DNA from 2 places in the Actinoplanes sp. URMC 104 genome. Region 2 is predicted to be linked to the other one. Evidence: riboswitches for the same ligand, from Rfam matches in the RefSeq annotation. Region 2 holds a riboswitch; the other holds the start of a gene.

Region 1 (11,851 bases), on a different contig from region 2:
TGAACATCTACCACCACCCCGAGATGGCCGAGGTGCGCGGCCGCATGCTGCGCCGTCTGTACGCGCTGCTGGTCGAGCGCGACGACCGGTTCTACCACTGGATGACCTCGATGTACGACGTCGGCGCGGTCGACCACGACCCGACGCTCAGCGGGCTCGACGAGGCCTCGTACCGATGAGCGGGCGCCGGCCGAACATCGTCATGATCCTGACCGACGACCACGCCGCGCACGCGATCTCCGCGTACGGCTCGCAGGTCAACACGACGCCGCGCATCGACGAGATCGCCCGGCTCGGCCGGCGCTTCGACAACTGCTTCGCCACGAACTCGCTCTGCTCGCCGTCGCGGGCCAGCATCCTGACCGGCACCTACAGCCACGTCAACGGCGTCACCACGCTGGTCACACCGATCGACGCGGCCCAGCCCAGCTTCGTCAGCGCGCTGCGCTCGTCGGGCTACCGGACCGCGATGGTCGGCAAGTGGCACATGGGCGACGGACCCGGGCACGACCCGCAGCACTTCGACTACTGGGACGTGCTGATCGAGCAGGGCGAGTACGTCGACCCGCAGTTCCTCTCGGAGTCCGGGCTGCGCACGGTCCCCGGCTACGCCACCGACATCATCACCGACCTGGCGCTGGACTGGATCTCGTCGCTCCCGGTGTCCCAGCCGTACTGCGTGCTGATCTACCACAAGGCGCCGCACCGGCCCTGGGTCCCGCCACCCTCGTCGGAAAACCGGTTCATCGAGCCGATCCCGCTGCCGCCCACCTTCGGCGACGACTACGCCACGCGCACGTCGTCGGCGCGGCGCGCGGCCATGCGGATCGCCGAGCACCTGACGCTCGAGGACCTCAAGACGCCGCCGCCGGCCGGGCTCCCGTACGAGCAGGAGGCGCTCTGGAAGTACCAGCGGTTCATGGAGGACTACCTGCGCTGCGTCGCGTCGGTCGACGACAACGTGGGCCGGGTGACCGACTTCCTCCGCGAGCGCGGCGAGTTCGACGACACTGTGCTGATGTACGCCTCCGACCAGGGCTTCTTCCTCGGCGACCACGGGTGGTTCGACAAGCGCTTCATGTACGAGCAGTCGCTGCGGATGCCGCTGGTCCTGTCGTACCCCCGGAAGGTCTCTCCCGGCGTGATCGGCGAGATGGTCACGAACGTGGACTGGGCGCAGACACTGCTGGAGGCCGCCGGGGTGCCGGCCCACCCGCGCATGCAGGGCCGCAGCTTCTGGCCCTTGCTGCGGGGACGGGACTACGTCGCCTCCGAGGGCGTCTACTACCGGTACTGGGAGCACGACGACGTTTTCCACAAGGCGCCGGCGCACTACGGCTACCGCACGACGCGGCACAAGCTGATCTACTTCTACAACGACGGCCTGGGGATCCCCGGCTGCGGGCCGGACACCTATCCGCCCGAGTGGGAGCTGTACGACCTGCTCGAGGATCCGGCCGAACTGCGCAACGTGTACGACGATCCCGCGTACGCCGACGTGCGGGAGGAGCTGAAGGCCGCGATGTGGCAGGAGCAGGCGCGGCTGGGCGACAAGCCCCATCCCAGCCAGCCGCGGCCGGTGATGTTGTGAGCGAGTGCTGCAGCCCCTCGTCCGGCCGCCCCTCCACGCCGCCCGCCGTTCCGGCTCCCCTTCCCCTTTCGTCGCCGTCGGCTCTTCCTGTGCCGTCGCCCGTTCATCGGGCGGGGCGCGGGCGCCACGGCGTACCGCAGGCTGCCGTGCCCGCGCAGACGTTCGCGATGGGCGACGCGTTCGGCGACGGCGTCCGCCCCGACGGCGAGCAGCCCGTGCATCCGGTACGCGTCGCCGCTTTCGCCATCGACGCGACCACCGTGACCGTCGCCGACTTCCGCGCCTTCGTCGACGACACCGGCTACCGCACCGAGGCCGAGTCGTTCGGCTGGTCGGCGGTCTTCCACCTGGCCGTCGCCCCCACCGACGAGGCCGACATCGTCGGCAGCATGGCCGGCACCCCGTGGTGGCTGGGCGTCTCCGGCGCCGACTGGGCCCACCCCGCCGGCCCTTCCTCCACCGCCGACGACGACCACCCTGTCGTGCACGTCAGCTGGAACGACGCCCAGGCGTACTGCACCTGGGCCGGCCGCCGCCTGCCCACCGAGGCCGAGTGGGAATGCGCCGCCCGCGGCGGGCGCCCCTCGCAGCGCTACCCCTGGGGCGACGCCCTGCCGCCGGAGTGGGCGTGCAACATCTGGCAGGGCACGTTCCCCACCGAGAACACCGCCGAGGACGGCTGGCTCACCACCGCGCCGGCCCGCTCGTACGCACCCAACGACTACGGCCTCTACCAGCCGATCGGCAACGTGTGGGAATGGTGCGCCGACTGGTTCTCACCCGTCTACTACGCGTCGTCCCCTGTGGACAACCCGCAGGGCCCACCCCTGGGCGCAGCCCGCACCATCCGCGGCGGTTCCTACCTGTGCCATGACTCGTACTGCAACCGCTACCGCAACGCGGCCCGCTCCTCCAACACCCCCGACTCCTCAACCGGCAATACCGGTTTCCGCACCGTGGCCCTCTGACCCCACCCCTGAGCCCGCCGGCTCTGGTCAACCCTCTCACCTGCCCACCCCGCCCAACCAGGGGGCGGGCCCACTGTAGGCGCCTGTCAAGCCGCCGATCCGGCTTATCCACAGGCATGCGCGATGACTCGTCGGCTCGTCCACAGCCGTGCGTGATGACTCGTCCACTCATCCACAGGAATGCACGGCGACTCGCCGATTCGTCCACAGGCAACGCGGTGAACTGCGGGGCTTGTGCACAGGCAAGCGCCGTGAACTGCGGCTCGTGCACAGGCGCACGCGGCGCCTCGTCGGCTCGTCTGCAAGCGCCGTGGTGGCCCATCGGCTCATCTGCAGGCGGGCGTGGTGGCCCGTCGGCTCCTGCAGAGGCGGGCGCGGTTACCCGCTGGCTTGTGCACAGGCGGATGCGGTGGTCCGTCGGCTCGTCCGCGGGAGGGCGCGTTGATCCACCGGCTTGTGCACAGGTGGGCGTGGGTGGCCCATCGGCTTGTGCATGGACGGACGCGGTGACCTGTTGGCTCGCCCGCGGGCCGGCGCGGTGACGCGTCGGCTTGTGCACAGGTGGGCGTGTGGACCGCCGGCTCGTGCACAGGCGGACGCGACGGGCCGATTCGATCACGTAAGGACGTACGCCCCGAACTGACGCTCAGGCCTGGCCTGCCGGGAAGGTGGTGTGGCGGGCCGCCTGGCGTAGGTCGACCTCCTCGATCAGTTCGCGCGCGATGTCCTCGGTCAGCTCGCGGTCGCGGACGGCCGTGGCCAGGGCCCGGCGCTGGGCCTCGAAGGTCGCGTCGACGTCCGCGGTCGGCTCGGCCGTCGCGCCGGACGCGATCAGGCGGCCACGTTCGCGCATGGCCTCGGCTTCGGCCCGCTCGCCGGTGAGGTCGAAGTTCAGCAGGCGGGCCAGCCGGGCGGTCGTGGTGCCCTGGATCAGCAGCGTGCCGAGCGTGACGATCAGCGCGATCGCCTGGATGGCGTCGCGGCCGGGGAACTCCTCGCCGGACGCGGTGTGCTCGGGGATGGAGGCCGCGGCGGCCAGGGTGAGGATGCCGCGCATGCCGGTCCAGCCGACCAGCAGGGTCTCCTTGGTCGTCGGCGCGGGCAGCGGTTCAGCGCGGCGACGGGCGCTGCGGCGCTCCCGCCACTGCTCGTAGCGGGCACGGTAACGGTCGTCCCGCTCCACGCGGCGCTGGATGCCCCGCTCCTTGAGCAGCCAGCGGCCGAACAGCGCGTACACCCCGGCCAGGCGCAGCACGATCGCGGCGAGCAGGAGCACGCCGGCCGCCACCAGCGTGCGGGTCAGTCCCGGCTCCTCCGACCGGGCGAGGTCCTGGAGCACGAACTTCAGCTGCAGGCCGATGTACGCGAACACGAACGTCTCGAGCAGGAAGTCGACCACCGGCCAGACCTGCCCCTCCTGCAGGCGGGCCCGGTACGCGCCCGGGTACTGGTGGCGCGGGTCGAGGGTCAGGTTGGCGCTCAGCGAGAAGGCCGCCACGACCACCGCGAGGATGCCGGAGGCGTGCACCTCCTCGGCGGTCAGGAAGGCGGTGAACGGCACCAGCAGCACCAGCGCGGTCTCCAGCGTCGGGTTGCCCAGCCGCTTGCGGATCCAGAGCGCGGCCACGGCGTACGCGGCGCCGATCCCGATGCCGATCAGGGCGGTCCGGAAGAACTCCCCGATGCCGCCCTGCCACGTGGTGTGCTCCCCGTTGACGGCCGCGACCGCGATGCTGAACAGGGTGAGCGCGGTGGCGTCGTTGACCAGGCTCTCGCCGGTGAGGATCGAGGTCGCCCGCTTCGGCAGCCCGATCTCCTCGCCGTGCGAGACCGTGGTGATCGTGTCGGGCGGCGCGAGCACCGCGCCCAGCACGAACGCGACCGAGAGGCCGAGCGTCGGCAGCAGCCACGACGAGATCAGCCCGAGCGCGCCCGCGGTCAGCACCACGAGGATCACGCCGAGCGACCAGATCGCGCGCAGGTTCGCCCCGAAGCCCGAGACCGACGCGCCGCGGGTGGCCGAGTACAGCAGCGGCGGGATGACGATCGCGAGGATCAGCTCGCTCTCCAGCTCGAGCCGCGGCACCCCGGGGATGAACGACGCGGCCGCGGCCAGCACCACGATGATCATGCCGGGCTCGACGCCGCGCTTGCGCGCGAGCGCCGACACCGCGATGCCCACACCGATGATGAGCAGGATCTGTACGCCGTTCACGGCATCAGATTAGTGAGTCAGCCGGACGTCCTGGATCTGTACCAGAGTCGCGACCGCGAGACCGCCCCGGCGGGTGAGCGGCGCGGCCAGCCCATCGGTCCTCGCGCTCGCCGCCACGGCCGCCGCGTCCGCGGATCGACCTGCCAGTACGGCGGGTCGGTCAGAGCCTTCTTGCGTTCCAGGATGTCGATGAGCCGCAAGTCACCCTCCTCCAGGTGCGGTGACCGTATGACTCCTCTCGGGGCATACGCAACCAACTTTCGTACCGGTATGCTCGTCCGCGGGCCGTGACTGGCGCGTCAAGGTGGGGCAACCATCGGGGAGCGGCTCCGTCGTTGGGACGAACTTGCCGTGCGCCTGGGCCTCTGCATCCGTGATAGGGAGGTCCCATGCCCGAGTTGAACCCTGAATCCGCCGCTTTCCGCTCCGCCCTCGAGGTGGTCCGGACCGTCGAGCCGCGCATCGCCGACGCCATCGCCAAGGAACTCACCGACCAGCGCGAGTCGCTCAAGCTGATCGCCAGCGAGAACTACGCGTCCCCGGCCGTGCTGCTCGCGATGGGCAACTGGCTGTCCGACAAGTACGCCGAGGGCACGATCGGCCGCCGCTTCTACGCCGGCTGCCAGAACGTGGACACCGTCGAGGCGATCGCCGTCGAGCACGCGAAGGCCCTGTTCGACGCGCCCTACGCGTACGTGCAGCCGCACTCCGGCATCGACGCCAACCTGGTGGCGTACTGGGCGATCCTCGCCGACCGGGTCGAGGTGCCGCATCTGCGGAAGTTCGAGAAGCGCCAGATCAACGACCTCACCGACGCCGAGTGGGCCGAGCTGCGCCAGGCGTTCGGCAACCAGCGCATGCTGGGTATGAGCCTCGACGCGGGCGGCCACCTCACCCACGGCTTCCGGCCCAACATCAGCGGCAAGATGTTCGACCAGCGCAGCTACGGCGTCGACCCGGCCACCGGTCAGATCGACTACGCGGCCCTGCGCGAGACGGCCCGCGAGTTCAAGCCGCTGATCATCGTGGGCGGCTACTCGGCGTACCCCCGGAAGGTGAACTTCGCGACGCTGCGCGAGATCGCCGACGAGGTGGGCGCCACGTTCATGGTCGACATGGCGCACTTCGCCGGTCTGGTCGCGGGCAAGGTCTTCACCGGCGACTACAGCCCGTTCCCGCACGCGCACATCGTCACCACGACCACGCACAAGTCGCTGCGCGGCCCGCGCGGCGGCGCCGTGTTCGCCCAGCCCGAGCTGGCCGACCAGGTCGACCGCGGCTGCCCGATGGTGCTCGGCGGCCCGCTCGCCCACGTGATGGCCGCCAAGGCGATCGCGTTCGCCGAGGCCCGGCAGCCGTCGTTCCGGACGTACGCGCAGCAGATCGTCGACAACAGCCAGGCGCTCGCCGAGGGGCTGCTCCGGCGCGGTGTGCAGGTCGTCTCCGGCGGCACCGACAACCACCTGGTGCTGATCGACGTGCACCCGTTCGGCCTCACCGGCCGCCAGGCCGAGCAGGCCCTGCTCGACAGCGGCGTGGTCACCAACCGCAACGCGATCCCGCAGGACCCGAACGGCGCCTGGTACACCTCCGGCATCCGGGTCGGCACTCCCGCGCTGACCTCGCGCGGCCTCGGGGTCGCCGAGATGGACCAGATCGCCGAGCTCATCCACACGGTCCTGGCCGCCACCAAGCCCGCCGAGGGCTCGAAGGCCAAGTTCCACCTCGACGCCGCCGTCGCCGACAGCGTCCACAAGCAGGCGCACGAGCTGCTCGCCGGGTTCCCGCTCTACCCGAGCGTCGACCTGGGCTGACACGGACGCCGGCGTACGCCCGGTGCCCGTCAGCGGGTGCCGGGCGGTTCGTCGTCCGCGCGCCGGCGCCTGTGGACAACGTCGGTTGATCAACAGCCGCGCGCGGTAGGGTGGTGGCCCCCAGGGCGGGTGGGCTGGCTGGTGGGCCGGCTGGTGCACGAGTGATCGGCCCCGGGACGGGTATGCCACCTGTGTGAGCGACCAACCACGCGACCTTCCCGTCGGCGCCCTCGAGACCGTGCACACCTTCGACTCGGGCCCCATGCCCACCGGCGTCGGGGTGTCGAGAACCGGCCGGGTCTTCGTCAACTTCCCCAAGTGGGGCGACGACGTCCCGTTCACCGTCGCCGAGATCCGCGACGGCGAGGTCGTGCCCTACCCGGACCTGGACTGGAACTCGCCCGCGAGCGACGCCGACCCCGAGGCCCTCGTCTCGGTGCAGAGCATCGTCGTGGACCCGGCCGACCGCCTGTGGATCCTGGACACCGGCAGCCCGATGTTCCAGCCCACCCAGCAGGGCGGCCCCAAGCTGGTCTGTGTCGACCTCGAGACCGACCAGGTCGTCCGCACGATCGTCTTCGAACCCGACGTGGCGCTGCCGACGACCTACCTCAACGACGTACGGTTCGACCTGCGCCGCAACGCCGCGTTCATCACCGACTCGGCCGACCAGGGACCGAACGCGCTGATCGTGGTCGACCTGCACACCGGCGAGGCGTGGCGCCGCCTGGAGGACCACCCGTCGACCAAGGCGGTGCAGCCGCCCGACATGCTGCCCGTGGTCGAGGGCAAGCCGTTCATGGAACGCCCCAAGGACGGCCCGCCGCAGCCGGTGACGATGGGCGCGGACGGCATCGCGATCGCCGCGGACGGCTCGCGCATCTACTACTGCCCGCTGATCTCCCGCCGCTGGTACAGCGTCTCCGCGGACGCGCTGTTCGACCGCGGCATGAGCGACGCCGACGTGGCCGCCACGGTCACCGACGAGGGCGACAAGGGCGGCGGCTCCGACGGCCTCGAGACCGACGACCGGGGCCGGCTGTACCTGACCGACTGGGAACACCAGTCCGTGCTGCGCCGCCTGCCCGACGGCACCTTCGAGACGCTGGTGCACGACTCGCGCCTGCTGTGGCCCGACACGATGTCGGTGGCCGACGGCTACCTCTACGTGACCGCGAACCAGCTGCACCGCCAGGCGAAGTACCAGCACGACGACGACCGCAGGCAGTACCCGTACTCGCTGTTCCGCGTCCCGATCGACGCGGGCCCGGTCAACCTCCGCTGACCAGCCGAGAGGCGAGCCATCGCAGGGCGTGCAGGCCCTGCTCCCGTTGCATGCGGCGCAGGGCCGGCGGGCCCGGCAGGTGACCGTCCCGCCAGCCCCGTCCCGCCAGCCCGGCGAGCGCCACGTTCACGCCATCGGCGGGCGCGTCCGGCCAACAGGCGCGCAGCAGCCGCTCCGGGTCGTGCCCGCAGGCCGCCACGTCCGGCCCGAGCCGCACCGCGTCCGTCCAGCGCGGCGCGGTCCACAGGTGCGTCCAGTCCACGATGAGCAGCCGCCCGTCCCGCCGCCGGAGGACGTTGTCGCGGCGCAGGTCGCCGTGGTGCAGCGCGGTTCCGTCGGCCAGCGCATCGAGCCAGCGGCTCTCGAGCTCGGCCAGCACCTCCCGCGGAGCGTCGACCGGCAGCGCCGGCAGGTCCGGCTCGTTCCAGGCGCCGAGCAGAGGTACAAACGCCCGGGCGTACGGGGTGGTGCCGCGCAGCGGGCTCGGATCGAACAGCTCCCGCATCCGCCGCAGGATCCCGGCCAGCCGCGGCAGGTCGGCGGCCTCCCATCGCGTCACGGGCTCCCCTTCGACGACCTCGTAGGCAGCGATCCGCCATGCCCCGACGGTGGCGTGGCCCACCAGCCGCGGGCCTAGGTCGGCGGTCACCTCCGCGAGGGTCACACCTGCCTGTACGGCTTCTCCCAGCCCGGCTCCGACCGGTGCCGCCTTGACGAAGAGCCTCCGCCCGCCGCGCGTCTCTACGACGGAGGCGATCGACGGGGTGAACCCGCCGTCGGCGGGATGCTCGGCGACGACCGGCCCGCCGAGCATGTCCGCCACCGCGGCACGTACGGCCTCGGGCGCGTCATCCAGCCGAGGTCGCCTGGTGTCCGCCTCATCCACGGGACGAGTCTCCCCGGCTGGGCGACGCGTGCATCCATCCGGGTGGACCGTTGCGCCGGGCGGGTGTCGGTCGACGGGTGCGCCGCTTTGCAGGGCGGACGGCCGGCCGTGGGCGGCGGCTGGGCAGCGTCGGGCACGGGTGGCCGGTGGGGTGGGCGGGTGCCGAGGGGCGGTAGCCTCGGGGCCGATGGAGCCGTCGCGTGTGCTTTCTGTGCTGGCCGAACTGGCGCCCGCGGGGAGTGACCGCGAGCTGGACGTGACCCGCGGCGGGCAGCCGCTGGTGTGGCTCGACGACGCGGAGCGGCTCGCGCGGGGCGGCCCGGCCAACCGGCTCGCGGCGATCGGCATGCTGCACCGGGAGGAGAGGCCGCTGCGGCGCGGCTGGGGGTTCCTCCTCGGGCGTACGGAGGTCGACGGCAAGCAGCGCAGGATCAGGGTGCCGCTGCTCAGCCAGCCGGTGCAGCTCGAACGCGGGCTGCTCGGCTACCGCGTCGTGCCGGCCGGCGACGTGGAGATCACCCCGCTGATCGAGGACCGGAAGCTCGCGGCGGCCCTGGAGGCGGCGCCGGGGGTGGCGGCGCCGGGGTGGCTGGAGGCGATCGGCAGCAAGGCCTGGATGTGGTCCGCGGCGGAGGCGACGGGGCTGCCGGTCGACGCGCTCGCCACCGGGCACCGCGCGCCGGACGACCGGATCGTGCTCGTGCCGCAGGCCGCGTTGTTCGTGGTGCGGGACGTGTTCGGCGCGGGGCTGGCCGACAGCCTGCGCAGCTGGGCGGGCCGCGACCTCGGCGGCACGGCGCTGGCAGCCGTCTACGGCTCGCCGCCGGAGGTCGCGGGCAACGACGAGCCGGTGCTGTCGCCGCTGCCGCTGAGCGAGGCGCAGGCCGGGATCGTACGGCGGGTACGAACCGCCCCGGTCACCGTCGTGTCGGGGGCGCCGGGCAACGGCAAGAGCCACACCGTGGTCGCGGCCGCGCTCGAGGTCGTGCACCGCGGCGGGTCGGTGCTGGTGGCAACCCAGTCGCCGCACGCGGCCGAGGTGCTGGCGAACCTGCTGGAGCGCTATCCGGGGCCGGTTCCGGTGCTGTTCGGCGACGGGTCGAAGCGCGAGAGCCTGGCCGCCGAGCTGGCCGCCGGCCTCGACCGCGGCGCCACCGAGAGCGAGCTGCGCGCCGATGCCGAGGCGGTCCGTCGCGCCCGGGAGGCCGTACGCCGGGAAAGTGACGACCTCACCGCGGCGCTCGGCCTCGAGGCGTGCGCCGGGACGCTGCCCGGCTGGCAACCGTTGCTGCCCGGGCTGGCCGCGGACGTGCCCGGCGTGTTCGCCGACGACACCGACCTCGAACGCATGCGGAAACTGCTGCACGGCAACGGCTTGGCGAGGTGGTGGGCGCGGCGGCGGCTGGGCGTGCGCAGCGACGTACCGCCGGATCGGGTGACCGACGCGCTGACCGCGGCCGCCGCGCAGCGTGCCACCGCCCGGCTCGCGGCGACCGGCGGCACCGACCTGCAGCCGCGGTGGGACGCCCTGCGTGAGGCGGAGAAGGCGCTGGCCGCAGCGGTGGGCGAGGCCATGCGACGCGCCGCCCGCAGCGAGCGACGCTGGGACCGCGCCGCACGCCGGGGCGCCGCCGACCTGGCCGTGGCACTGCGGGCCGGCCGCAACCGCCGCCGCGAGCTGCTGGCGGGCTGGGACGCGGAACCCCTCGTCCGGGCCCTGCCGCTCTGGATCGGCACGGTCGCCGACGTGGAGGATCTGCTGCCCGCCTGGCCGGGGATGTTCGACCTGGTCGTGCTCGACGAGGCGTCCCATGTGGACCAGGTGCGCGCGGCGCCGGTGCTGGCCCGGGCCAGGCGGGCGCTGGTGGTCGGCGACCCGCGGCAGCTGCGCTTCGTGTCGTTCGTGAGCGACGTCGACGTGGCCGAGGTGCTCGCGCGGCACGGGGCGGACGAGCGTCTCGACGTACGCCGGGTCAGCTCCTACGACCTCGCGGCGGGCACGGCCCCGGCGACCTGGCTGGCGGAGCACCACCGCAGCGTGCCCCGTCTCATCGGCTTCTCGGCGCGGCGCTTCTACGGCGACCGGCTCGAGGTGCTCACCCGCAACCCCGCCACCGAACAGGCCGACGCGATCGAGATCGTACGGGCATCCGACGAGATCGCCGCCGTGCTCCGGACGGTCGAGCGCCTCGCGGCGCAGGGCACCCGCGGCATCGGTGTGATCTCGCCGTTCCGCGCGCAGGCGGAGGCCTTGGAGGCGGCGCTGGTCGACGCGTATCCCGTCGAGCGCATCGAGGCGCTGGGCCTGCGGACCGGCACCGTGCACGCCTTCCAGGGCAGCGAGGCCGACGTGGTGATCGTGTCGCTGGGCCTGTTGCCGACCGACCCACCGGGCCGCCGGCGCTTCGTCGCCGACCCCAACCTGTTCAACGTCATGGTCACGCGAGCCCGCCACAGGCTCATCGTCGTCACCACCCTGACCACCGCCGACGGCCTGCTCGGCGACTTCTTCACGTACGCCACCACGCCCCCACCCCCGCCCGCCGCGCCGATCTCCTCCGCCTCCGCGCCCTCACCTCGCGCCGACAAAGCGGAAAGGTCGGGTCGAGGGATGGGGATTCCTCTGGAGGGAGCCGCGGTGACGTGCGGAGAAGAGATCGAGCAGTGCGGGGAGGGGACCGCGGTGTGTGGCGAGGGGGAGGCGTCCGGGTGGGTCGGGGAACTGGCTACCGAGCTGTGCCGCCTCGGGGTGGTCGTGCGGCCTGCGTACGCGGTGGGGCGCTGGAACGTCGACCTCTGCATCGGGCCGCCCGGTGGCACGCTCGGCGTCATCTGTGGCCCGCACCCCGACGGGCCGGGGGCGCACCTGGCCCGGCAGCGCGCCCTGTTTCAGGCGGGCTGGCGCCTGCGGGACGCCTTCGCGAGCCGCTGGTCGGGTGATCCGCGCCGGGCGGCGCTCGAGCTCGGTAGCGAGGTGGGTGCAACTGCCGGCGACGCCGCGGACAACTAATCCCGTACGCGCGCCGTCCGATCCTTGCGGCCGACATCAGCGACGAGGAGCCAAGGATGGATCAGTACCTCGAGACCGCGTA
Region 2 (11,851 bases):
CACTTCCCCGGCCTGAGCGACGACGACCTGGCGGAGCGCCTGATCCGCAACGCCGCGCGCTCGACGGCCGGCGTCGGCGCCGCCGGGGGTGGCGTCGCATCCATCGAATGGGTGGCCCCGCCGACCCTGCTGTCCGCGCCCATCCTGCTCGCCGCCGAGACGATCGGCGTCGTCGCGATCGAGCTCAAGCTCATCGGCGAGCTCCACGAGATCTACGGCCGGCCCGTCCGGGGCGGGATCGGCCAGCGGGCCGCCGCCCTGGTGCAGTCCTGGTCGCAGCAGCGCGGGGTGAACCCGCTGGTGCCCGGCGTCGGGGTGGCCACCGTGCTGGGCACGGCCGCCCGCAAGGAACTGCAGACGACGCTGCTCAAGCGGTTCGGGCGCAACCTCACGACCCTGGGCCCGCTGCTGACCGGCGCCGCGGTGGCCGGCTATCTGAACCGGCGGGCGACCCGCAACCTGGGCGAGCACATCCAGAAGGACCTGCGCAAGGGCCGCGTGATCGACGGCTAGGCCGGGCCCTGCCCGCGGCCGGTGTCGCGGGCGGTGAGCAGCGCGGTCGCCAGCTCGACCGGGTGCCGGGTGCTGATCACCCAGTACGGCGTCGGGTCGGCCGGATCGTCGAGCAGCACCTGCACGGCCGGGCCGATCCACGGGCGCTGGATGACGAAGGCGAACGGGTGCGCGCCCACGCCCAGCGCCTCGCGCTTGCCTTCGGTGTCGAGCGCCACCACGTCCTTGACGAAGCCGACCGGCAGCCGGGCGTCGTCGACCCGGAACTCGCCCTCGGCGACCTCCACGCGGATGCGGCCGATCCAGAGCAGCCCGGCGACGGTCAGGGGCGCCAGCACGGCGAACGGCACCCAGAACGGCGCGGCGGGGAAGCCGAGGAGCAGCTCGACGCCGAGGATCGCCACGACGATCAGCGCGACCGGCCAGAGCCACCAGTTCAGGCGCAGCCGCTCGGTGTAGGCGGGCGCCGCGGCGGTGCGGGCGGGGGACTGCGGTGTCACCCTGGAAGGGTACGGCGCGCCTCCGCGAACGGGCACGGCAGGATGGCAGGGTGAGTGCCGCCCGCAGCCGCACGAGTGAGGAAGCTTCCGCCTTGACCGACGTAGTGATCCCGATCCGCCTGCTCGACCCCGACCTGCCGCTGCCGGCCTACGCGCACCCGGGGGACGCCGGGGCCGACCTGGTCGCCGCCGAGGAGGCCGAGCTGGCGCCGGGGCAGCGGGTCAAGGTGCGCACGGGCATCGCGGTGGCCATCCCGGAGGGGTACGTCGGCCTGGTGCATCCACGGTCGGGGCTGGCCGCCCGCCTGGGCGTGACCGTGCTCAACGCGCCCGGTACGGTCGACGCGGGTTATCGCGGTGAAATTCTGGTGATTCTGGTGAACCACGACCCGGCGAACACGGTGAAGATCGCCCGCGGCGACCGCATCGCCCAGCTCGTGATCCAGCGGGTCGAGCGGGCCTCGTTCCACGTGGTCGACGAGCTCGGCGACACCGCTCGCGGCGCCGGTGGGCACGGGTCGACCGGCGGGCACAGCGCGCTGCCCCCGCAGCCGCAGCAGCAGCAGCAAGGTTGAGACGGAAGGTTGGCAGTGATGTTCTCCCGTAAGCGCGGTGGCCCGAAGCACGTCCGCCCCACCGACGCGCCGCCCTCCGAGGCGCTCCAGCAGAGCATGGCCGCGAGCGACGAGCCGGCGCGGCCCGACCGCGGGCCCTGGGACGCCCAGCACGCCCCCGGCGACGTGCAGCGGCTCGACCTGGGCAGCCTGCAGATCCCGGCGGTCGAGGGCGTCGAGGTGCGGGTGCAGGCCAACCCCGACGGCGCGATCGAGCAGGTCGTGCTCGTCGACGGCGAGAGCGCGCTGCAGCTGGGCGTGTTCGCGGCGCCGCGCACCGAGGGCATCTGGGACGAGGTGCGCACCGAGATCGCCGAGGCCATGCGGGGCGACGGCGTGGCGCCCCGTGAGCTCGACGGGCCGTACGGCACCGAGCTGGCCGCCCGGGTGAACACCCCGGAGGGTCCGGCCGACGTGCGGTTCGTGGGCGTGGACGGGCCCCGCTGGATGGTCCGGGCGCTGTTCCAGGGCGCGGCCGCGTCCGACCCGTCACGCGAGGGCCGGCTCGGTGAGGTGCTCACCGGGCTGGTGGTCGTGCGCGACAACGAGGCCCGTCCGGTGCGTGAGGCACTGCCGCTGCGGCTGCCCAAGGAGATGACCGAGCAGGCCGAGCAGCAGGAGGACCAGACCAACGGCAGCCGGCCGGTCTAGGCGGCTCGTGACAGAGGTCACCCGGGGCGTACCGTAGAGGGGCGGCACGGCGTACGAGGTCGTGCCGCTCACTTGCGGGCCACCTGCGGGCTAGGAGAAGGCATGACCACCGACGAGCGCACCGGCCTGCGCCGGTTCTTCGACCGGTTGACCGCCACCGATTCCGAGCTCGACGCGCGCGATCTGCTGCGCGAGAGCGCCAAGTGCGGGGCGATGCCCGCCGGGCAGTGCACCCGGGGCCAGGTCGTCTCGGTGTCCGGGCGGCTGCGCACGGTCGCGTACACTCCCCGCACCAACCTTCCGACGCTCGAGGCCGACCTCTGGGACGGCAGCGACGTCGTCACCCTGGTCTTCCTCGGCCGGCGCTCGATTGCCGGCATCGAGCCGGGACGGCAGCTCACCGCGCGCGGCCGCATCGCGCTCCGGGACGACCGCAAGGTGATCTACAACCCGTACTACGAGCTGGAGGCGCCCCGGTGACACCCGGCAGCGAGCCGCGTCACGCCGCGCACGAATCCGTGGAGGAACGGCTCGCCGAGGAGGTCGTCGAGGAGCTCGACCTCCACCCGGTCGCCGAGCCGACTGCCGGCAAGGCGGCGGAGACGGACGAGGAAGAGCCGTTCCCGTCGATGAGCGAGCAGATCGCCGAGCAGCTCGGCGGCGTGCGCGGGCTGATCGAGTCGAGCCTTCCGGTGCTCGCCTTCGTGCTGCTCAACGTGGTGCTCGGCGACTCCGTGGCCGGGCTCGAGAAGCGTACGGCGCTGTACTGGGCGATCGGCGGCGCGGTGTTCACGGCGCTGGCGATCGGCGCGTTCCGGCTGAGCCGCAGGCAGCCCGTCCGCCACGCGGTGAACGGCCTGTTCGGCATCGCGGTCGGCGCGTTCCTGGCCTGGCGCACGGGCAACGCCGAGGACTTCTACCTGCCCGGCATCCTGCTGACCTTCGCCCAGGCCGCGGCGCTGCTGATCTCCGTACTGGTCCGCAAGCCGATCATCGGGTACGTGTGGGGCGTCATGGCCAACAAGGGTCACCAGGACTGGTTCGACAACGCCCCGCTGTTCCGCACGTTCCAGTGGCTGACGCTGGTCTGGGTGGCCTCGCTGAGCGTGCGCGCCGGCATCCAGTTCGTGCTCTGGCAGATGGGCGAGGCGAACGCGCTGGGCATCGTGCGGATCCTGATCAGCTGGCCGATCTACGCCGCCACGTTCGCCTTCACCGCCTGGGCCATCCACCGGGTGACCAGCACCCAGCAGCAGCAGGCCCCCGAGGCCTCCTAGCCCAGCTCGCGGCCCTCGTTGCCGAGCACGACGGCGCGGATCTGGTCCTCCACCTCGGCGGTGCACACGAAGATCAGCTCGTCGCCGGCCTCGAGCGGGTCGTCGGCGGTGGGCACCATGACCCGCTTGCCGCGCAGGATCGCCACGAGCGCCGAGTCGCGCGGCAGCGGCACGGCGCGGACGGGCTGACCCTCGTACGGCGCGTCCTTCGGCAGTGTGATCTCGACGAGGTTGGCCTCGCCCTGGCGGAAGGTCATGAGGCGCACCAGGTCGCCGACCGTGACCGCCTCCTCGACCAGCGCCGCCATCAGCCGGGGCTTGCTGACCGCCACGTCGACGCCCCACTGCTCGGTGAACAGCCACTCGTTCTCGGCGCGGTTGACCCGGGCCACCACGCGCGGCACCGCGAACTCGGTCTTGGCGAGCAGCGAGACCACCAGGTTGGCCTTGTCGTCGCCGGTGGCGGCCACCACGACGTCGCAGCCGGCCACGTCGGCCTCCTCGAGGCTGCTCAGCTCGCACGCGTCGGCAAGCACCCAGTCGGCCTCGGGCACCCGCTCGGGCCGCAGCTGCTTGGGCTGCCGCTCGATCAGCATGACGCGGTGGCCGTTGCCGATCAGCTCCTGCGCGATCGACCGGCCGACGTTGCCGGCCCCGGCGATGGCGATCCGCATGGTCACTGCCCTTCCTTGTCGGCGCCCGAGGCGAGGTCCAGCACGGCGCCCACGGTCTCGTCGGTGACCAGCAGAAAGACCTGGTCGCCGTCCTGGATGACGGTGGACGGGGTGCCCAGCGTGCCCATGCCGAAGCGCATCAGATAGGCCACCCGGGCGCCGGTGCGGTCCTCGAGCGCCTTGAGCGTGCGCCCGACCCAGTCGGTGTGCAACGGCGCCTCGACGATCGACACCACGCTCGTCGGGTCGCGGAACACCTCGACGGTGCCCTCGGGAACCAGGTGGCGCACCATCCGGTCGGCGGCCCAGCGGATCGTCGCGACGGTGGGGATGCCCAGCCGCTCGTAGACCTGGGCGCGCTTCTGGTCGTAGATGCGGGCCACCACGCGGGAGACGCCGAACGTCTCGCGCGCGAGCCGGGCCGAGATGATGTTGGAGTTGTCGCCGCTGGAGACTGCCGCGAAGGCGTCGGCGCGCTCGATGCCGGCCGAGCGCAGCACGTCACGGTCGAAGCCGACACCGGTCACCGTGGTGCCGCGGAAGTCGGAGCCCAGCCGTCGGAAGGCGTCCGCGTTCTGATCGATGACGGCCACCGTGTGGCCGCGTCCCTCGAGGTTGTGGGCCAGCGTCGAACCCAGCCGGCCGCATCCCATGATCACCACGTGCACGTGTCGCGTCCTCCTTCTCTGCAGCAGAGATTGCCATGCGCCCGCCAGGGGCGGCGGGCGGGGCGGGATACACGCCCGTACGCTTGGCACTCGTGGCCAGTACGACCTCCCTCGCGAAGCGGCTGTTGCTGGGCCGGCCGTTCCGATCCGACAAGCTGCAGCACACGCTGCTGCCCAAGCGGATCGCCCTGCCGGTCTTCGCCAGCGACGCCCTGTCGAGTGTGGCGTACGCGCCCGACGAGATCCTGCTGACGCTGTCGATCGCCGGCGCGGGCGCGTTCTACATCTCCCCGTGGATCACCCTGGCCGTCGCGGTCGTGATGGTCACCGTGGTCGCCAGCTACCGCCAGAACGTGCACGCCTATCCCTCCGGCGGCGGCGACTACGAGGTGGCGACCGTCAACCTCGGGCCGCGCGCGGGTCTGGGCGTGGCCAGCGCGCTGCTGGTCGACTACATCCTGACGGTGGCGGTGTCGACCGCGGCCGGCGTGAACAACCTCGGCTCGGTGGTGCCGTTCGTCGCCGAGCACAAGGTGGCCTTCGCGATCGGCGCGATCGCGGTGCTCACCGCGCTGAACCTGCGGGGGCTGCGCGAGTCCGGCACCGCGTTCGCCATCCCGACGTACACGTTCATCGTCGTGGTCGTCGGCATGATCCTCGTCGGGCTGGTCCGGGTGTTCGTGCTGGGCGAGGACCTGCGGGCGCCCAGCGCGGGGCTGACCATCACGGCCGAGGAGGACCACCTCACGAGCTTCGGCTTCGCCTATCTGCTGCTGCGCACGTTCTCGTCCGGCTGCGCGGCGCTGACCGGCGTCGAGGCCATCTCCAACGGCGTGCCCGCCTTCAAGCCGCCGAAGAGCAAGAACGCGGCCACCACGCTGATGCTGCTGGGCGGCATCGCGATCGTCATGCTGGTCGGCATCGTGCTGCTCGCCCGGGCCACCCACCTGCAGTACGTCGAGGACCCCTCGCTGCAGATCGTGTCGGGCCCGGCCAACTACGTGCAGAAGACGGTCACCGCCCAGCTCGCCGAGACCGTGTTCGGGCCGGGGTCGATCCTGCTCTACGTGGTCGGCGCCGTCACCGCGCTGATCCTGTTCCTGGCCGCGAACACCGCGTTCAACGGCTTCCCGGTGCTCGGCTCGATCCTCGCGCAGGACCGCTACCTGCCCCGGCAGCTGCACACCCGCGGCGACCGGCTCGCGTTCAGCAACGGCATCATCTTCCTCGCGATCGCGGCGATGGTGCTGGTGGTGGCGTTCCAGGCGGAGACCACGCGGCTGATCCAGCTCTACATCGTGGGCGTGTTCGTGTCGTTCACGCTGTCGCAGGGCGGCATGATCCGGCACTGGAACCGGCTGCTGCGCACCCAGCGCGACCCCGAGAAGCGGCACCGGATGATCCGGTCGCGCGCGATCAACGCGTTCGGCATGGGCCTGACCGGCGCGGTCCTGGTGATCGTGCTGATCACGAAGTTCCTGCTCGGCGCGTGGATCGCGATCGCGGCCATGGTCGTCATCTACGGGCTGATGCTGGCCATCCGCAAGCACTACACCCGGGTCTCGCAGGAGCTGCAGCCCACCGACGAGCGACCCGTGCTGCCCTCGCGCAACCACGCGGTCGTGCTGGTCAGCAAGGTGCACATGCCGACCCTGCGCGCGGTCGCGTACGCCCAGGCCACCCGGCCGGACACGCTCACCGCGGTCACGGTCAACGTGGACGACAAGGACACCCGGGTGATCCAGCAGGAGTGGGAGCGCCGGCAGATCCCGGTGCCGCTGACCGTGGTGGACTCGCCCTACCGTGAGATCACCGGCCCGATCATCGACTTCGTCAAGGGCGTGCGCCGGGGGTCGCCGCGCGACGTGGTGACGGTCTTCGTGCCCGAGTACGTGGTGGGCCGCTGGTGGGAGAACCTGCTGCACAACCAGAGCGCGCTGCGCATCAAGGGCCGGCTGCTGTTCGAGCCGGGGGTGATGGTGACCAGCGTGCCGTGGCAGCTGCGCTCCAGCCAGGACCGCGACCTCGAACGCTTCGACCAGAGCCTGACCCATGTGCCCGCGCGCGGTCCCCGGCAGCGCGCCGTCGAGCCGGTGCCGACCGCGCCCGACCCGGAGTCGCGCTCGTGACCGACGAACTGGTGCAGGGCGACCGGGTCGAGCTGACGGTCGGCGCCCCGGCGCACGGCGGGCACTGCGTCGCGCGGCTGGGCGGCGGGCACGGCCGCGTGGTGTTCGTGCGCAACGCGCTGCCCGGCGAGCGGGTGACCGCCGAGATCACCGAGCTGCACAAGGGGTTTCTGCGCGCCGAGGCGGTCGAGGTCCACGAGGCCTCGCCCGACCGGGTGGAGCCGCCGTGCCCGTGGGCCCGGCCCGGCCTCTGCGGCGGCTGCGACCTGCAGCACGCCACCGGGGAGGCGCAGCGGCGGTGGAAGGCCGCGGTCGTCGAGGAGCAGCTGCGGCGGCTCGCGAAGCTGTCGTGGGACGTGGAGGTCGAGGAGCTGCCCGGCGGGCTGCTCGGCTGGCGCAGCCGGGTCCGCTACGCGGTGGACGCCGCCGACCGGCCCGGGCTGCTGCGGCACCGCTCGCACGAGGTCGTGCCGATCGACCGGTGCCGGATCGCGCACCCGGCGATCCAGCAGCTCGACCTGCTGGCGCGCGAGTGGCCCGACGCGGACGCCCTGGAGGCGGTGGCGACCACCGGCGGCGACGTGGCCGTGCTGGCCCGCCCGTCGGGCACCGGCGGCCCGCTCCCGCCCGACGACCCGGCCGAGGGCACCACGCTGGGCGCCGGCGGACGGGTCCGGCTGTCCGGGCCCGACGAGGTGACCGAGGTGGCGGCCGGGCGGCATTGGCGGGTGCCGCCGGAGGGCTTCTGGCAGGTGCATCCGGCCGCGGCCGGCACGCTGGCGTCCACCGTGGTCGAGATGCTGCGGCCGGACGAGGGCGAGTCCGTGTGGGACCTCTACGGCGGCGCCGGGCTGTTCGCCGCGGCGCTCGCGGCGCGCACCGGAGGGCGTACGACGGTGGTCGAGGCGTCCCCGGCCGGTGCGGCCGCCGCCCGCGCCAACCTGGCCGATCTGCCGGCGGCCGAGGTGGTCGAGGCGCGGGTCGACGTGGCGCTGTCCCGCCGGCGGATCACCGGACCGGTCGACCTCGTGGTGCTCGACCCGCCGCGGGCCGGCGCCGGCGCCAAGGTGGTGCGCTCGGTCGTGGCGGCCGGGCCGCGCGCGGTGGCGTACGTGGCCTGCGACCCGGCGTCGCTGGCCCGCGACGTGGGCACGTTCCGGCAGCTCGGCTGGCGGATGAGCGCGCTGCGCGCCTTCGACTGCTTCCCGATGACCCAGCACGTGGAGTGCGTCGCACTGTTGGAACGCTGACAGACGGGCCCCGCGAGCATCAATAAACTCCGATCCGCTTCCGCCATGATCGGAGAAGATCCATGTCCGTCGGACGTCGTTCCCTGCTCGCCGCGGGCGCCACCGCGCTCACCGCGACCCTCGTTCCCGCCGCCGCCCAGGCCGCACCGGCTCGCCCGGAGCCCGAGCCGCCCGCCACCTACGACGCCGCGCTGCGTGAGCTGCTGCGCGGCAACCGCCGCTTCGTCACCGGCCGCACCCGGCACCCGCACCAGAACGTGGCCGCCGTCCACCGGCTGGCCGCCGCCCAGGACCCGTTCGCGATCGTGCTCGGCTGCGCCGACTCGCGGGTCGCCTCGGAGATCCTGTTCGACCAGGGGCTGGGCGACGTCTTCGACAACCGGGTCGCCGGCAACATCGTCGACGACCTGCTGCTGGGCAGCATCGAGTACGCCGTCGAGGAGTTCGAGCCGCCGCTGCTGCTGGTGCTCGGCCACGAGCGCTGCGGCGCGGTCTCGGCGACCGTCAATCTGATCCGCTCGGGCGGCCAGGCGCCGGGGCACATCGCCGCGATCGTCGACGCGCTGCGCCCGATCGTCGAGCCGGTGCTCTCGCAGCCCGGCGACGCGGTCGAGAACGGTGTGCGGGCCAACGTGCGGGCCCAGGTCGCGGCGCTCACCGCGAGCAGCCCGATCATCCGCGAGAAGGTGGAGGCCGGGAGGCTCGGGGTGGCCGGGGCGCGCTACGACCTGGACACCGGCAAGGTCACGCTGCTGTAGCGACCGCCCGCTCCGCGGCGGTGATCGCGTTGCGGAACAGCATCGCGACGGTCGTCGGGCCCACCCCGCCCACGCGCGGGGTGATCGCCCCGGCGACCTCGGCGCACTCCTCGGCCACGTCGGGCAGCAGCCGCTTGCCCGCGTAGCGGACGCCCGCGCCGATCACCGTCGCGCCGGGGCGGACGTGCTCGGGCTGGATGATGCCGGGCACGCCGGCGGCCGCCACCAGGATCTCGGCGCGCTTGGTGTAGCGCTGCCAGTCGGGCACGCCGGTGTGCACCACGGTCACCGCGGCGTTGGCGGTCGGCCGCTTCTGCGCGAGCAGCATGGCCAGCGGGCGGCCCAGGGTGGCGCCGCGGCCGAGGATGACCACCTCGCGCCCGGCGACCGGGATGTCGTAGTGGGCGAGCAGCGCCTCGATGCCGGCGGGGGTGCAGGGCAGCGGGCCGGGCATGCCGATGGCGAGCCGGCCCATGTTCAGCGGGTGCATGCCGTCGACGTCCTTGTCGGGGTCGAGCGTCATCAGCGCGGCGTCGTAGTCCAGGTGGGCGGGGATCGGGTACTGGATGAGCACGCCGTGCACGCCCGCGTCGGCGTTCAGCTCGGCGATCACCTCGTCCAGCTGCTCCTGGGTGGTCCCGCCGGGCAGGTGCCGGTGCGGCGAGTCGAAGCCGAGCTCCGCGGCCTGGCGCTGCTTGATGCGGATGTAGCCGGCGCTCGCGTCGTCGTCGCCGACGAGCACGGTGGCCAGGCTCGGCGTCACGCCCTGCGCCTTGAGCTTCGTCACGCGCTCGGAGACGTCGGCCAGCACGGCCTCGGCCACGGGCTTGCCGGGCAACAGTCGGGCTTCTGCAGGCATGCGACCCCCTCGTCGCACGGGGGCCCAGGCGGTCGACTCCCCGTGACAGGCTCCCCGATGGTCGATCCATCCCCGGTGCCGCCAGTTGCGTCGTACAAGCATGCCCGACCGGCGCAGGGCCGCGGCGAGGGGGTTGTTACTGTGCGGTAGATCACCAAGGACCGCAGGTCACGGCAATGCGTCGGTTCTGTGGAGGAGCTGAGGACGGCCCATCGGCCCAGGTGCGTCTCAGCTTCGCGCCGATAGACTTCACTCTCATGAGCGAATCCCTCCCCGCCCCGGACGGCATTCTGGCGACCGTCACCGCACCCGGTGATCTCAAGCGCCTCAGCACCGAGCAGCTGACCCTCCTGGCGGCGGAGATTCGTGACTTCCTGGTCGCCAAGGTCTCGCGCACCGGCGGCCACCTGGGGCCCAACCTCGGCGTCGTCGAGACCACCCTCGCGCTGCACCGGGTGTTCGACTCGCCACGCGACCGGATCCTGTTCGACACCGGCCACCAGGCGTACGTGCACAAGATCGTCACGGGCCGGCAGGACGGGTTCGACCTGCTCCGCCAGCGCGGCGGCCTCACCGGATATCCGAGCCGGGCCGAGAGCGAGCACGACTTCATCGAGAACTCGCACGCCTCCACCGCGCTGTCCTACGCCGACGGCATGGCCAAGGCCTTCGCGCTGCGCGGCGAGGACCGGCACGTGGTGGCGGTCGTCGGCGACGGCGCGCTCACCGGCGGCATGTGCTGGGAGGCGCTCAACAACATCGCCGCGACCGGCAACCGGCTGGTCATCGTCGTCAACGACAACGGCCGGTCCTACGCGCCGACCATCGGCGGCCTCGCCGACCACCTCTCCACGCTGCGGCTCAACCCCGGCTACGAGAAGGTGCTCGACCTGGTGAAGGACGCGCTGGGCTCGACCCCGGTGGTGGGCAAGCCGGTCTACGAGGTGCTGCACGCGGTCAAGCGCGGCATCAAGGACGCGGTCAGCCCGCAGCCGATGTTCGAGGACCTCGGCATCAAGTACCTGGGCCCGGTCGACGGCCACGACGTGCAGGCCATGGAGTCGGCGCTGCGCCGGGCCAAGGGCTTCAACGCGCCGGTGATCGTGCACGCGGTGACCCGCAAGGGCTACGGCTACCGGCCCGCCGAGCAGGACGAGGCCGACTGCCTGCACGGGCCGAGCAGCGCGTTCAGCATCGAGACCGGCAAGCTGCTCGCCGCCCCCAAGCTGAAGTGGACCAACGTCTTCGCCGACGAGCTGGTCAAGATCGCCGACGAGCGCCCCGACGTGGTGGGCATCACGGCTGCCATGGCCGAGCCGACCGGCATCGCCGCGCTCGCCAAGAAGTACCCCGAGCGGGCGTACGACGTGGGCATCGCCGAGCAGCACGCCGCGACCAGCGCGGCCGGGCTCGCCATGGGCGGGCTGCACCCGGTGGTAGCCGTCTACGCCACGTTCCTCAACCGCGCGTTCGACCAGGTGCTGCTCGACGTCGCGATGCACGAGCTGCCGGTCACGTTCGTGCTCGACCGGGCGGGCATCACCGGGCCCGACGGCCCCAGCCACTACGGCATCTGGGACATGAGCGTCTTCGGCGTCGTGCCGGGCCTGCGCATCGCGGCGCCGCGCGACGAGGCGTCGCTGCGCGAGGAGCTGCGCGAGGCGATCGCGGTCGACGACGGGCCCACGATCGTGCGCTTCCCGACCGGCGCGGTGCCCGCCGCCCTGCCCGCGGTGCGCCGCGTGGGGCAGGTCGACGTGCTGCGCGAGGACGACCGCCAGGACGTGCTGCTGGTGGCCGTCGGCGCGTTCGCCGGGCTGGGCCTCGAGGTTGCCGAGCGGCTGGCCGGGCAGGGCTTCGGCGTCACCGTGGCCGACCCGCGCTGGGTGCGGCCGGTGCCGATCGAGCTGACCGGGCTGGCCGCCTCGCACCGCATGGTGGTCACGCTGGAGGACGGC

The links. Region 2 has a riboswitch for ZMP and ZTP ahead of ACSNN8_RS05420 (bifunctional 5,10-methylenetetrahydrofolate dehydrogenase/5,10-methenyltetrahydrofolate cyclohydrolase). Riboswitches for the same ligand answer to the same signal wherever they lie in the genome.
Region 1: it holds a riboswitch for ZMP and ZTP, as region 2 does, so the genes downstream of both, ACSNN8_RS15785 (glycine hydroxymethyltransferase) here and ACSNN8_RS05420 (bifunctional 5,10-methylenetetrahydrofolate dehydrogenase/5,10-methenyltetrahydrofolate cyclohydrolase) in region 2, are expected to answer to the same signal.

What each region holds. Positions count from the first base shown of each region.
Region 1 is NZ_JBPQTO010000004.1:425,398-437,248, forward strand. It holds gene ACSNN8_RS15765 (sulfatase-like hydrolase/transferase) at 1-179, shown strand, start outside; gene ACSNN8_RS15770 (sulfatase family protein) at 176-1,591, shown strand; gene ACSNN8_RS15775 (formylglycine-generating enzyme family protein) at 1,738-2,559, shown strand; gene ACSNN8_RS15780 (cation:proton antiporter) at 3,206-4,774, opposite strand; ZMP/ZTP riboswitch at 5,052-5,144, shown strand; gene ACSNN8_RS15785 (glycine hydroxymethyltransferase) at 5,164-6,588, shown strand; gene ACSNN8_RS15790 (L-dopachrome tautomerase-related protein) at 6,782-7,873, shown strand; gene ACSNN8_RS15795 (phosphotransferase) at 7,860-8,759, opposite strand; gene ACSNN8_RS15800 (AAA domain-containing protein) at 8,947-11,769, shown strand; gene ACSNN8_RS15805 (hypothetical protein) at 11,826-11,851, shown strand, end outside.
Region 2 is NZ_JBPQTO010000002.1:966,654-978,504, reverse strand. It holds gene ACSNN8_RS05475 (hypothetical protein) at 1-513, shown strand, start outside; gene ACSNN8_RS05470 (DUF3093 domain-containing protein) at 510-1,013, opposite strand; gene dut (dUTP diphosphatase) at 1,106-1,588, shown strand; gene ACSNN8_RS05460 (DUF3710 domain-containing protein) at 1,607-2,278, shown strand; gene ACSNN8_RS05455 (OB-fold nucleic acid binding domain-containing protein) at 2,381-2,758, shown strand; gene ACSNN8_RS05450 (DUF3159 domain-containing protein) at 2,755-3,555, shown strand; gene ACSNN8_RS05445 (potassium channel family protein) at 3,552-4,235, opposite strand; gene ACSNN8_RS05440 (potassium channel family protein) at 4,232-4,897, opposite strand; gene ACSNN8_RS05435 (APC family permease) at 4,933-7,026, shown strand; gene ACSNN8_RS05430 (class I SAM-dependent RNA methyltransferase) at 7,023-8,276, shown strand; gene ACSNN8_RS05425 (carbonic anhydrase) at 8,339-9,034, shown strand; gene ACSNN8_RS05420 (bifunctional 5,10-methylenetetrahydrofolate dehydrogenase/5,10-methenyltetrahydrofolate cyclohydrolase) at 9,021-9,893, opposite strand; ZMP/ZTP riboswitch at 9,909-9,988, opposite strand; gene dxs (1-deoxy-D-xylulose-5-phosphate synthase) at 10,151-11,851, shown strand, end outside.